Regions from separate parts of the Agathobacter sp. genome, predicted to be linked through region 3. Evidence: predicted binding sites of a transcription regulator. Region 3 holds the regulator's gene; each other region holds the start of a gene.
The links. The regulator Rex, encoded in region 3, represses fermentation and respiration genes when NADH is low (regulators of the CRP and FNR family bind a similar motif). The targets are predictions, from matches to a motif close to ATTGTTAANTANTTAACAAT.

Region 1 (4,795 bases), on a different contig from region 3:
GATATTCACAAGAGATACACATGATGAAAACTATCTGAATACTCAGGAAGGAAAGAAGCTTCCGGTAGCGCATTGCATTAAAGGGACAAACGGATGGGAAGTAGACAGCCGTCTTAAAGATGCAATGAATGAGCGTGGAGTTAATTGTGACGATATGACTTATATTGACAAGCCGACTTTTGGCAGCAAAGAGCTTGGCGAACTGCTTGCGAGATATGACAACAGCGATACAGAGATTTATTTCTGCGGATTCTGCACAGGAATATGCGTAATAAGCAACGTAGCGATTGCAAAGACGTTCTGTAACGACGCAGAGGTGTTTGTAATAGAAAATGCCTGCGCCTGCGTAACACCTGAAAGCCATAAGACAGCAATTGAAGCAATGAAGATGATTCAGGTCAATATTATATAGAAAGTGCTGGAAATAAAAAGACAATAAAACAAACTGATTTTACGGAAGTGGAGGAATAATCGATGTTAGAGGCAGGAACAAAGGCACCGGATTTTGAATTACCGGATCAGAATGGAGAAATGCATAAGTTAAGTGATTATGCAGGAAAAAAAGTAATTTTATATTTTTATCCCAAAGATAATACAGCCGGATGCACTAAGCAGGCATGTGGCTTTTCAGAGAGATATCCTCAATTTACAGAAAAAGGAGCAGTTATTCTTGGGGTAAGCAAGGATTCTGTAGCCTCTCACAAGAAATTTGAGGAAAAATACGGACTGGCATTTACTCTTTTAGCAGATCCGGAGCGCAAAGTCATTGAAGCATATGATGTATGGAAAGAAAAGAAAAACTATGGAAAAGTCTCTATGGGTGTTGTAAGAACCACGTATCTTATCAATGAACAGGGAGTTATCATTAAAGCCAATGATAAGGTCAAAGCAGCAAATGATCCTGAAAATATGCTTAAGGAATTAGATTAATGAAGATAATATTATCACCTGCTAAAAAGATGATTACAGATACTGACAGCATAGCACCGGATGGATTGCCAGAATTTATTGATAAAACATCAGAGATACAAAGATGGCTGAAGGGTAAGTCAAAAGAAGAACTGAAGACTATCTGGAAATGTAATGAAAAAATTGCAGAACTGAACTTTAACAGATTGCAAAATATGGATATATACCATATGCTTACACCGGCTGTTTTATCATACGAAGGAATTGCATTTCAATATATGGCACCATCTGTGTTTGAAAATAGCCAGTTTGAGTATGTACAAAATCACTTGAGAATACTATCCGCTTTTTATGGTGTTTTAAAACCCATGGATGGAGTAACACCATACCGCTTGTAAATGCAGGCAAAGGTCGAAATAGAAGATGCAAAAAATCTGTATGAGTACTGGCATGATATTTTGTATCGTTCAATAATTGATAAAAGCAGAATTATAATTAATCTTGCATCAAAGGAGTATTCTAAGTGCATAGAAAAGTATCTTACACCGCAGGATAAATATATTACAATTTCATTCTGCGAGCAAGCAGGCAATAAACTGGTAACAAAAGGAACTTATGCTAAGATGGCTCGCGGTGAGATGGTTCGATTCATGGCGGAAAATGATATTGAAAATCCTGATGATATAAAAAAGTTTAATAGGCTTGGTTATATATTCAGGTCTGATTTATCATCAGATAGTAAATATATTTTTGAACGCAAAAAAACATAATTATTTTAAGTTATCAAGAGAATATAATTTTAATAACAATAATAGTTATTATTATTAATCAAAAATAATAACTATTACTAATTTAATATTATATGATAACCGGTAATAAAAAGAGGACATATGGATTTATACATATCCATATATCCTCTTTTTTATTGATATTAATCTACAAGCTTGTCAAGTTCCTTGATATACTCAGTTTCGCTTGATGTTTTATGAGTAGACTGTTTTGCATACAATCCGACAGAAGTCTGTGATTTCTTAATTGCCTGCATGGTTCCAGCACCGGCAACACAGCCTCCGGGACATGCCATACCCTCAAGAAGATATCCGGGATACTTGCCTAAAGTTGCAAGTTTAAGAAGCTGACGGCATTCTTTTAAACCTTCTGCATTTGCTACCTTTACTTCATGATCCGGATGATCACGCTTTATGACATTAACAACAGCCTGTGCCACACCTCCTGCGACTGCGAAGTTTCTTCCGTCTGTTGAAGCATCGCTGACACCTGCAGGGTCTTCCTCGATATTTTCAAGGTCCACATGCTTTGCGGAAAAAATACCGGTCATCTCTTCAAAGGTGAGTACAAAGTCCACTTCGCTTCGTACACTGCGTCGCATAGCCTCGAGCTTTTTGGCAGCACATGGTCCGATAAATACCACGCGTGCATCTGGATTATGCTGCTTTATAAGACGTGCAGTGAGTGTCATAGGTGTAAGTGCCATTGAGATACATTTTGCATGCTCAGGGAAGAGCTTTTTAGCCATGACTGACCATGCCGGACAGCATGAGGTTGCCATGAAAGGAAGCTCATCCGGTACTTCTTTTAGGAAGTCCTCGGCCTCCTGCTTGGCACATAGGTCTGCTCCTATAGCTACTTCAAATACATCTGCAAAACCAAGAGCTTTCATGGCAGCACGTAGCTTTCCGGGAGTAACCTTTGGACCAAACTGTCCAACAAATGCAGGAGCAACTGCAGCATATACCTTTTCACCGGACTGTATTGCTCTGATAGTCTGGAAAATCTGGGATTTATCAGCAATCGCACCAAAAGGACAGTTGACAAGGCATTGTCCGCACGAAACACACTTATCATAATCGATATTTGCTTTGCCGTTTTCGTCAGAAGAAATGGCATCCATGCCACAGGCCTTTGCACATGGACGTTCCTGAACAATAATTGCATTATATGAACATACGCTTGCACAGCGTCCGCACTTGATGCATTTTTCCTGGTCAATTACAGATTTTCCGGTTGTGCGGTCCAAAGATATAGCATCTTTTGGACATACCTCCATGCATGGATGAGCCAGACATCCCTGACAGCCGTCTGTCACATGTACTCTTTTTTCCGGACATGCATTACAGGCAAATTTTATAACATTGATAAGAGGCGGCGTATAGTAGGTTTCATCTTTATCGGCAGCCTCGATGCCATCTGATATAGGTGAATGCTCTGCCGCACTGCGGTTAGGCAGTCCCATTGCCAGACGAAGTCTCTCTCCAACTATAGCACGCTCCAAAAATACATCGTTTCTGAAATTCCCTTTTTCACCGGGAATAATCTTATATGGAAGAGCTTCCATACGTTCTTTAACAGGCCATTCTGTATGATAAGCCATACGTGCAACCTCTGTAAAGATTTTATGTCTGATTTCCTGAATTCGGGTTTCGACACCTCTCATTATTGATTCCTCCTTATAAAATAAAATCTCAATTTTCCTTATTGTATCAGATAAAATAAGCAGTCTCAATAAATCGGCTGTACTTTTTATGATACATAAATACTAGATAATTAATGAATTTTAAAACTGATTTTTTGGCGGTTCTTAGAACATAAAGGATAATATTAAATTATTAAAAATAGGAATTATTACTGTTTTGTATTGACTAAAGTACTATAATACTATATAATATTTATAGTCAATTAATCCTAAATAATATGAATTAATGGCTATTTGGAGAATACCATTCAAATACATGGAGAAGCTAAAGGGAGGAAAATATGGATAGGAAAGCAATATATGCATATTGCAATCTGCATGGATTATGGAAATGCTAAGTATAGATATTGTTGGACTTATAGGAGCCTGTTCCTATGCTTTGGACTGCATAGAAGCAGAGCTGGTAAATATCACAAACAAACATGGAAAAAGAGTGGCTTATATAAGCGTATGCATGGCTGAATATTGGGCAATTCAAGGTGATGCGTTACAAGATTTAGCCATGTGTGCTTTACTGCATGACAATGCTCTGACACAATATATTTCTGAGGAGCTTAAAAAGGATTCTGTTATTGACCTTAAAAAAGATTTATCCGAGGAAAAAACAAATCTCCATTGTATATATGGTGAAAAGAATGTTACTAAACTTCCTTTTAAAACAGATGTTTCAAATGTGATTTTGTATCATCATGAACATGCCGATGGAACCGGCCCTTTTCAAAAAAAGTGGAATGAAATTCCATTGTTCGCAAGGATTATTCACCTTGCGGATATCATTGATATTATAAGAAATAGTATTGATTTTGATGATAATAGCTGGGATTTTATATGTCAATATCTTTCCAAAAATAAGGATAGTCTATTTGATTCGGAATGTGTTAATGCTTTTTATCATGTATTCACAAAAGAATCCTTTATGTGTTTAAGCGATGATTCTTTTGAAACGAAGCTATGGGAAGCTATCCCAAGAGAAAAGCTGTTTTTTGATTGGGAAATGTGTAAAGATGTTGCGGATTTCTTTGCAAAGATTGTAGATTATAAATCCTCTTTTACAAGCAGGCATTCTATAGGAGTAGCTGAAAAAGCCTCCCAGCTTGCAAAATATATGGGATATGATTCAATCACTGTACAGAAAATGTATTTAGCAGGTGCACTGCATGATATAGGAAAAATGGCGGTAGGCAATGAAATTCTGGAAAAACCGGATAAGCTTACGGATGATGAATTTTCTAAAATGAAAAATCATGCCGGTTATACATATCTTATATTATCAGAGGTTAATGATTTTGAAGAAATACGAGACTGGGCAGCTTTCCATCATGAAAAATTAAATGGAAAAGGGTATCCTTTTGGAAAAACCGCTGATGAATTAAATGAGCCGGAACGTATGAT
Region 2 (4,795 bases), on a different contig from region 3:
GCGGTGGAATCGCTCACGATGAGCAGGAGCTTATCGACATACTTTCAAACGGACTTCGTCTGTCACGTGTCGGAGAGGTTCTCGTAGAGAGATGTATCGCAGGCTGGAAGGAGATCGAGTACGAGGTAATGCGTGATGCCAACGGCAACTGCATCACAGTATGTAATATGGAAAATATCGACCCTGTCGGTGTGCATACAGGAGATTCAATCGTAGTTGCACCTTCACAGACACTCGGAGATAAGGAGTACCAGATGCTTCGTACATCAGCGCTCAATATCATCAATGAGCTTCAGATTACAGGAGGCTGTAACGTACAGTACGCCCTCAATCCTGACTCATTCGAGTACTGTGTTATCGAGGTAAACCCACGAGTTTCACGTTCGTCAGCACTCGCATCAAAGGCCACAGGATATCCTATCGCCAAGGTTACAGCCAAGATTGCGCTCGGCTATCACCTCGATGAGATTAAGAATGCTATCACACAGAAGACCTACGCAAGCTTTGAGCCAATGCTTGATTACTGTGTAGTCAAGATTCCAAGACTTCCGTTTGACAAGTTCCTCACAGCAAAGCGTACACTTACCACTCAGATGAAGGCTACCGGAGAGGTAATGAGTATCTGCAACAACTTCGAGGGTGCCCTTATGAAGGCTATCAGATCTCTCGAGCAGCATGTTGACTCACTTATGTCATATGACTTTACAGGTCTTACAGATGATGAGCTTGAGAAACAGCTTGCAGTTGTTGATGACAGACGTATCTGGGTTATCGCAGAGGCACTCCGCCGTGGAGTTAAATACGAGCATATCCACGAGATTACAAAGATAGATCTCTGGTTTATCGATAAAATCGCAATCCTTGTTGAGATGGAGAATCGTTTAAAGACAGAGGAGCTTACAGTTGAACTGTTAAAAGAGGCAAAGCGTATCGAGTTCCCTGACAACGTTATCTCACAGCTCACAGATATTGATGAGGCTGATATCAAGAAGATGCGTTACGACAACGGCATCGTGGCAGCCTACAAGATGGTTGATACCTGTGCGGCTGAGTTTGCGGCAGAGACACCTTACTACTACTCAGTATTCGGCAGCGAGAATGAGGCGGCAGAGACACATCCACAGAAAAAGGTGCTTGTACTTGGTTCAGGTCCTATCCGTATCGGACAGGGTGTTGAGTTCGATTACTGCTCAGTTCACTGTACATGGGCATTTGCCAAGGAAGGCTGGGAGACAATCATCGTAAACAACAACCCTGAGACAGTTTCAACTGACTTTGATATTGCTGACAAGCTCTATTTTGAGCCACTCACAGCAGAGGATGTTGAGAGCATCGTAAATATTGAAAAGCCTGACGGAGCTGTGGTACAGTTCGGTGGACAGACAGCCATCAAGCTCACAGAGGCACTTATGAAGATGGGTGTCAAGATACTTGGAACAAAGGCTGAGGATGTAGACGCAGCCGAGGATAGAGAGCTCTTCGACGAGATCCTTCAGAAGACAGGTATCCCGAGAGCCGCAGGTGGTACAGTATTTACAGCCGAGGAGGCAAAGAAGGTAGCAAACGAGATTGGCTACCCTGTACTTGTCCGTCCTTCATACGTGCTTGGTGGACAGGGTATGAAGATTGCATGGAATGATGATGAAATCGAAGAGTTTATCGGCATCATCAATACAATCACACAGGATCATCCAATTCTTGTAGATAAGTACCTTATGGGTAAGGAAATTGAGGTCGATGCAATCTGTGACGGAACAGACATCCTGATTCCTGGTATCATGGAGCACATCGAGCGTACAGGAGTACACTCAGGAGACTCTATCTCAGTTTATCCTGCACATACCATCTCAGAGAAAGCAAAAGAGACTCTGGTTGACTATACAAAGAGACTTGCACAGGCACTGCATGTTGTAGGTATGATTAATATCCAGTTTATCGATATGGATGACAATATCTACGTAATCGAGGTAAACCCACGTTCTTCAAGAACAGTGCCATACATCAGCAAGGTTACAGGTATTCCGATTGTAGACCTCGCAGCAAGAATCATCATGGGCGAGACTATAAAGGGCATGGGCTACACACCTGGACTTGCTCCTACAGCCGATTACATTGCAATCAAGATGCCGGTATTCTCATTCGAGAAGCTGCGTGGCGCTGAGATTTCACTCGGACCTGAGATGAAGTCAACAGGAGAGTGTCTTGGAATAGACAAGACCTTCAACGGTGCGCTTTACAAGGCATTTGAGGGTGCGGGAGTCGAGCTTCCTAAGTATAAGCAGATGATTATGACTGTAAAGGATGCCGACAAGCCTGAGGCAGTAGGCATTGCAAAGCGTTTTGAGAAGCTTGGCTACAAGATTTACGCCACAAGAAGCACTGCAAAGTACTTACAGGAGCACGGAGTAAATGCTCTTCGCGTAAACAAGATATCACAGGAGTCTCCAAACGTCATGGATCTTATCCTTGGACACAAGATAGACCTTGTTATCGATACACCTACACAGGGTAACGGAGATAAGACAAGAGACGGCTTCCTTATCAGAAGAAATGCTATCGAGACAGGTGTTTATTGTATCACAGCGATGGATACAGCCAATGCACTTGCACATGCATTAGAGACAGCTTCTGACAAGAAGACACCGGTTGACATTGCAACCGTTAAGAATCTTTAAAAGTATATAGATATATATTTTATTCCCCGGACAGCATATCGGATGTGCTGCCCGGGGATTTTTTATAGAAATTGCAGATATGAAAAAATATTGATGAAAAGATTAGGTTTCGTGCGGCATGTGAGCAATAAGTTATAATAGCATCGTCTTTTGTTAATCTGACGGAATAGTATAAGTAACACGCGTGAAAAATATGCAAAGTTTAATAGAATTTTGACAAATTATTAACAAAAGCAATTGATTTTTACATAAATTTGTAGTATAATGACTTTGTTAAAAAATTAACAGCACGGATGTGCAATACAATTTAAAGGAGATAATATAATGGCAAAGAAAGTTGTAATCGCAAGTGCTTGCCGTACAGCAATCGGCAAAATGGGCGGAGCATTAAGCAATACTCCAGCCGCAGATTTAGGTGCAATCGTAATCAAGGAGGCTTTAAACCGTGCAGGTGTTGCTCCTGAGATGGTTGACGAGGTTAAGATGGGTTGTGTTATCCAGGCAGCTCAGGGACAGAACGTAGCTCGTCAGGCTTCTATCAAGGCAGGACTTCCAATCGAGGTTCCGGCTATCACAATCAACGTTGTTTGTGGATCAGGTCTTAAGTGTGTAAATGACGCTGCTACAATGATCAAGGCCGGTGAGGCTGATATCGTTGTTGCCGGTGGTATGGAGAACATGTCAATGGCTCCTTACGCTATGACAAAGGCACGTTTCGGATACAGAATGAACAATGCAACAATCATCGATACAATGGTTAACGATGCTCTTACAGATGCATTCAACCATTATCATATGATGATCACAGCTGAGAATGTATGTGACAAATACGGCATCACTCGTGAAGAGCTTGATGAGTTCTCAGCAAACTCACAGCAGAAGTGTGAGGCTGCTATCGCAGCAGGCAAGTTCGATGATGAAATCGTTCCTGTACCTGTTAAGGTTAAGAAAGAAATCGTTGAGTTCACAAAGGACGAGGGACCTCGTGCCGGAACAACAGCAGAGTCTCTTTCTAAGCTTCGTTGCTGCTCTGGTAAAGAGGGCGGACTTGTTACAGCAGGTAACGCATCAGGAATCAATGATGGTGCTGCTGCAGTAGTTGTAATGAGCGAAGAGAAGGCTAAGGAGCTCGGCGTTAAGCCATTAGCTACATGGGTAGCAGGAGCACTTGGCGGAGTTGAGCCTGAGATCATGGGTGTTGGACCTGTAGCTTCTACAAAGAAGGTTCTTGCAAAGACCGGTCTTACAATTGATGATTTCGATCTTATCGAGGCAAACGAGGCATTTGCTGCACAGTCAATCGCTGTAGCAAGAGATCTTGGTTTCGATATGAGCAAGGTAAATGTTAACGGTGGTGCTATCGCACTCGGACATCCGGTTGGAGCTTCAGGCTGCCGTATCCTTGTTACATTATTACATGAGATGCAGAAGAGAGGATCTAACAGAGGTCTTGCAACACTTTGTATCGGTGGTGGAATGGGATGTTCTACTATCGTTGAGAAGTACTAATTTTCTTTGCCAATAGATATATGAGGGGATGCAGGCGCATCCCCTTGTAGTGTGAATTAGTTTATTCACATCAGTTTATATATATGATTAAGTTATGCTGCAGAGGCTTAGCACTTAAAGCCTTTGTGCCATAATATATTTTTAGGAGGAATTAAAATGAAGGTTGGAGTTATCGGTGCTGGTACAATGGGCCAGGGAATCGCAAAAGCATTCGCACAGGTAGACGGATACGAGGTAGCACTCTGCGATATCAAGCAGGAGTGGGCTGAAGGCGGAAAAGACAAGATTGCAAAAGGATATGCAAGACTTGTAGCAAAAGAGAAAATGACACAGGAGAAGGTTGACAGCATTCTTGCAAGCATCACTCCTGGTTTAAAAGAAGATCTCTGCAAGGATTGTGACCTCATCGTTGAGGCTGCTTTCGAGGATATGCAGGTTAAGAAAACTACATTCGCTGAGTTAGACAAGATTGCTAAGCCAGAGTGTATTTTCGCTTCAAATACATCATCACTTTCAATCACAGAGATTGGAAACGGACTTACACGTCCATTAATCGGTATGCACTTCTTCAACCCTGCTGACCGTATGAAGTTAGTAGAGGTTATCGCAGG
Region 3 (4,795 bases):
ATGCTCTACCGTAAAGGTGCCGCCGTAGCTTATATGTCTGCCCGGCTCAAGCTCCTTTACGTAGGCAACTCTGCTGTGCAGTGACATAACAGGCTTTAATGAGATTTTGCTCTTGTCAACCTCCTCTGACGGCCACAGACCATAGAGTGTGATACCGGCTCTGACCATATCCATATTGCACTCCGGGATTTCTACTATTCCCGCACTGTTTGAGCAGTGCTTGATTGCAATCTCCACTCCTCTTGCCTCAACAAGAGCTATCATACGCTTAAAAAGCTCAAACTGCTCAAAGGCAGGCTCCTTTGACAGCTCATCAGCCCTTGCAAAGTGAGTGAACATTCCCTCTATCATAATATTCGGCAGCTTAGCAATCTGTGCAATAATATCTGCACTTTCCTCAGTCACCTGAAAGCCTATACGGCACATGCCGGTATCTATCTTGATATGTATCTTACAGGTCTTATTTTTAGAAGCTGCGATACGTGAAAGCTCCTTAGCAGTCTCGTAGGTGCACACTGCCGGACGCACATCATTGTCCACTATCTCCTCAAACTGCTCCGGGAAGCTGAGTCCTAAAATAAGTATCGGCTTTTTCCTGCCTGCCGCGATAAGCTGCATTGCCTCGTTGCTTGTGGCAACAGCATAGCCCCACAGATACGGAAGCGGCTCAAGCACCTCTGAAACAGCCTCTGCGCCGTGGCCATAGCCATCAGCCTTTACAACTGCTGCCATCATGGTCCCCGGCTTTAGCTTATTATGCATCGACTCCATATTATATAAAATTGCATCCAGATCTATATCTGCTCTGATTCTGTTAATTGCCATTTTTTTCCACCTTAATCCAAACTTTATCTAATCCATCAATAATATCACTTGCTATCATACCATAAGAGCCAGTATTGTCAAATGCCATATTACCGGCAAGTCCATGAATAAATGCGCCGTATGCCGCAGCCTTTTTCGTATCATGCCACTGCACCAGAAGTCCTCCCACGATACCGCTTAGCACATCTCCGCTTCCGGCTGTTGCCATACCACAGTTGCCTGACAGATTGATAAACGCATCACCATCTGCCGCCGCTATAATTGTGCGAAAATCCTTAAGCACGCAAACCACCTTGTACAAGCTCGCAAACTCTCCTGCCACACCGATGATATCCTCCTGAATATAAGGAATACCATACCCGGTAAGTCTGGACATCTCACCCAGGTGCGGAGTCACGATGACAGGCATTTTATGTTCCTTAAGCAGTGCCATGTTTTCTGATATGATATTAAGCGCATCCGCATCGATTACAAGAGGTATCTCTGCTGTTTTAAGCACTGTTTCCACAAGCATTTTGGCATCATCAGACTTTGAAAGCCCCGGGCCTATCACCACCGCATCTGCCCATTTAAGCTCCGCCTCCAGAACATCAGCTGATGTGACATCAGTACAAAGCAGTGCTTCCGGCAAAGCACATTGGATTATTGAGCGGTTGCACTCAGGCGTCATGATTTTCACCAGTCCTGCACCGCTTTTGTATGCAGCCCTTGCGGAAAGTACTGCGGCACCCGCCATATTGCGGCTTCCGGCTATAATTAACAATTTTCCGAAAGTTCCCTTGTTGGAGTGTGCCGGTCTGTTATCAAGCTTCTTTAAGTCAGACTCATCAAGAGCCCTTACGGATGGCGGATTGCCACAAAAGCTGTGGTCATCTATACCTATAGGCACCATCTTGACCCTGCCGCAATAATCACAGCCCGGCCACAGTAGAAGACCTGTCTTCTTATAAGAAAAGGTATATGTGATATCTGCTTTAAAAACACTTCCCATCACATGTCCTTTATCTGAATCCACTCCCGATGGCACATCAACTGCCACCCTGTAAGCATTTGCCCTGTTAACGGCTGAAATCACATCTGCTAGGGAGCCCTCTATGGCTCGCTTAAGCCCTGTGCCAAACAGTGAATCTATTATTACGTCACTTTTTAATATATTCTCGATATCATTGGCCACCGGAAAGCCATACCTTGCGTATATATTTTTCTGCAGCTCAAAGAGCTCGCTTCCTGCCGCATCTGTGCCAAACGCATAGTACACCATGCATCTGTATCCGGCCTGATTTAGAAGCCTTGCTATCGCGATACCGTCCCCAGCATTATTGCCTCTGCCGCATATCACGGCAAACTCCTTTGATTTATCAAAACATGCAACAAGCTCCCGGACAACACCGGCCGCAGCCTGCTCCATCAGCACCACCGAAGGAACCAAAAAGGTCTGTGATGTTGTATCGTCCAGAAGCTTCATTTCATTACCTGTAACAATATATTCCAATATCAATTCCCCTTATTCTCATTGTTTGCATTATCAGCCTTTGCATTAGTAGCATTGAAAACCATAGGATCATCATATTCAATATCAAAAAGATTTAAAACCTCTGCACCAAAAATATCATGAAGGTACGAATAAATTTCCCTGTTGTTGATATCTCTGTTCTGTTTCCTTATTACATTCTTTTTGAGCTCAACTCTTATATTTGCAATCCAGTCGTCAATTTCCTTTGATTCCAGTTTGTTTTTCTCAATTTTTTCACTGAAATAATCCATCGACAAAAGCATCAGTCTGTCATTTACGGTCTTTATATTCTTTTGGATTTCAATAAGCTCTCCCTCGATATTGTCGGCCTTCTCATTAATTTCATCTATAAGCTGCTTATCCTTATCACGCTTTTCATCTCCGTCATCTCCCATATTAGCAACAATATTAGACATAATTTTTGACTTAAGCTTTTTCAAATTCTTAAGCTCATTGTTGTACTTGCCCTGCAGCTTCAACAGCTCATCCAGCTCTTTTTCCGTGGCTGATATTTCATCAGTCTTACCATGAATGGCAAAAAGTCTGTGCCACTTCTGGTCTAAAACAAGTAAAGGCACTTTTTTCCCTTTTAACGCAGCCTCAAAATCTTTTTTATCATCCATAAGACTCACCCTCTATTTATTTTTGGAATTTTTTACAATATTATAGCTGAGCTGCATAAGGCTGTCAGACAGATGTACACTCTCCACAACCACATCCTTGTCAGGAATCTCAAGGTCCACATGAGCAAAATTCCATATTGCCTTTATGCCAAGTTCCACAAGCTTTGACGCAATGGAGTCAGCCTTTGACTTTGGCATGGTGAGTGCTGCTATATCCACCTTGTGTGTCCTGCAATACTCGCCAAGCTCGCTTAGCATAAGAATCGGAATACCACGCACACTCTTTCCTGAAAGCTCAGGATTCACATCAAATAGAGCTGTAATCACAAAGCCAAGCTTTTCAAACTTTACATAATTGGCGAGCGCCTGTCCCAGATTACCTGCACCGATAATAATTATTCTATGCTCAGTGTCAAGTCCCATTATCTTTCCAATTTCCTCGTAGAGGAACTGAACATTGTATCCATATCCCTGCTGTCCAAAGCCTCCGAAATTGTTGAGATCCTGTCTGATTTGTGAAGCTGTCACCTTCATTCTGTGGCTCAGATCGTTTGATGAAATACGCTCCACTCCCTCATCCAAAAGCTCTCCGAGATATCTATAGTATCGTGGCAGTCGTCTTATAACCGCCTGTGATATTTCTTTACTCAAGTCTTATTCCTCCAATCATCGGGATGTCATTTCTCTTTTAAAGACAAAAACCCAAGATTAATTATAATTTTTTGAAGGTCATCTGTCAATGTGTTAAGAATTTAACATTCAAAAAATTTATAATTATCCCCGGGTTATATCATATTCCAAGGCTAAAAGCCAAAATTCAGATTAAATTGTCTTCTCAAGCTCTTCCCTGATTGCCTTGATAAAGCCTTCGCTGTTTAAAACAGTAGGATTCTCAATTGTTGTGATGAGTGCGAGATCCTTTGTCATCTTTCCGCTCTCAATAGTCTTTATGCAGGCTGCCTCGAGCTTGTCTGCAAACTCTGAAAGTGCAGGAAGCTTGTCAAGCTCTCCTCTCTTTCTGAGTGCTCCTGTCCATGCAAATATAGTAGCTACAGAGTTTGTTGATGTCTCCTCACCCTTTAAATGCTTGTAATAGTGTCTCTGGACTGTTCCATGTGCTGCCTCATACTCATAGTATCCGTGAGGTGATACAAGCACTGATGTCATCATGGCAAGTGAGCCGAATGCAGATGAGATCATATCACTCATTACATCTCCGTCGTAGTTCTTGCATGCCCAGATAAATCCACCCTCAGATTTCATTACTCTGGCAACGGCATCATCGATAAGTGTATAGAAATATGTAATTCCTGCCTTCTCAAAAGCATCCTTGTACTGTGCATCAAAGATTTCCTGGAAGATATCCTTGAAGGTGTGGTCATACTTCTTTGAGATGGTATCCTTTGTGGCAAACCATAAATCCTGCTTTGTATCAAGCGCATACTTAAAGCAGCTATGTGCAAAGCTCTCAATTGAATCGTCTAAGTTGTGCTGTCCCTGAATAACTCCTGCACCCTTAAACTCATGGATTAATTCTCTTGTCTCGGTTCCGTCTTCTGCTGTAAATACAAGCTCTGCCTTTCCCGGACCTGCTACCTTCATCTCTGATGCCTTGTATACATCACCGTATGCATGACGAGCGATTGTGATTTGTTTAACCCATGTCTTTACGTTTGGCTCTATGCCCTTTACAACGATTGGAGCCCTGAATACTGTTCCGTCAAGCATAGCTCTTATTGTGCCGTTAGGGCTCTTCCACATCTCCTTTAAATTGTACTCTGTCATTCTGGCTGCGTTTGGTGTGATTGTCGCACATTTTACTGCTACACCGTAT

Region 1: a site for Rex is predicted at 3,525-3,544, ahead of ACW6PM_RS08775 (4Fe-4S dicluster domain-containing protein). Genes of this name have one in related genera too.
Region 2: a site for Rex is predicted at 2,888-2,907, ahead of ACW6PM_RS07400 (acetyl-CoA C-acetyltransferase). Genes of this name have one in related genera too.

The regions. Positions count from the first base shown of each region.
Region 1 covers NZ_CDRTEH010000009.1:19,981-24,775, forward strand. The annotation lists gene ACW6PM_RS08760 (cysteine hydrolase family protein) at 1-412, shown strand, start outside; gene bcp (thioredoxin-dependent thiol peroxidase) at 475-930, shown strand; partial or broken gene yaaA (peroxide stress protein YaaA) at 930-1,679, shown strand; gene ACW6PM_RS08775 (4Fe-4S dicluster domain-containing protein) at 1,841-3,364, opposite strand; gene ACW6PM_RS08780 (HD-GYP domain-containing protein) at 3,735-4,795, shown strand, end outside.
Region 2 covers NZ_CDRTEH010000006.1:26,306-31,100, reverse strand. The annotation lists gene carB (carbamoyl-phosphate synthase large subunit) at 1-2,675, shown strand, start outside; gene ACW6PM_RS07400 (acetyl-CoA C-acetyltransferase) at 3,000-4,184, shown strand; gene ACW6PM_RS07395 (3-hydroxyacyl-CoA dehydrogenase family protein) at 4,341-4,795, shown strand, end outside.
Region 3 covers NZ_CDRTEH010000002.1:50,559-55,353, reverse strand. The annotation lists gene alr (alanine racemase) at 1-825, opposite strand, end outside; gene ACW6PM_RS02395 (NAD(P)H-hydrate dehydratase) at 815-2,317, opposite strand; gene ACW6PM_RS02390 (hypothetical protein) at 2,320-2,961, opposite strand; gene ACW6PM_RS02385 (redox-sensing transcriptional repressor Rex) at 2,974-3,612, opposite strand; gene ACW6PM_RS02380 (NADP-dependent isocitrate dehydrogenase) at 3,784-4,795, opposite strand, start outside.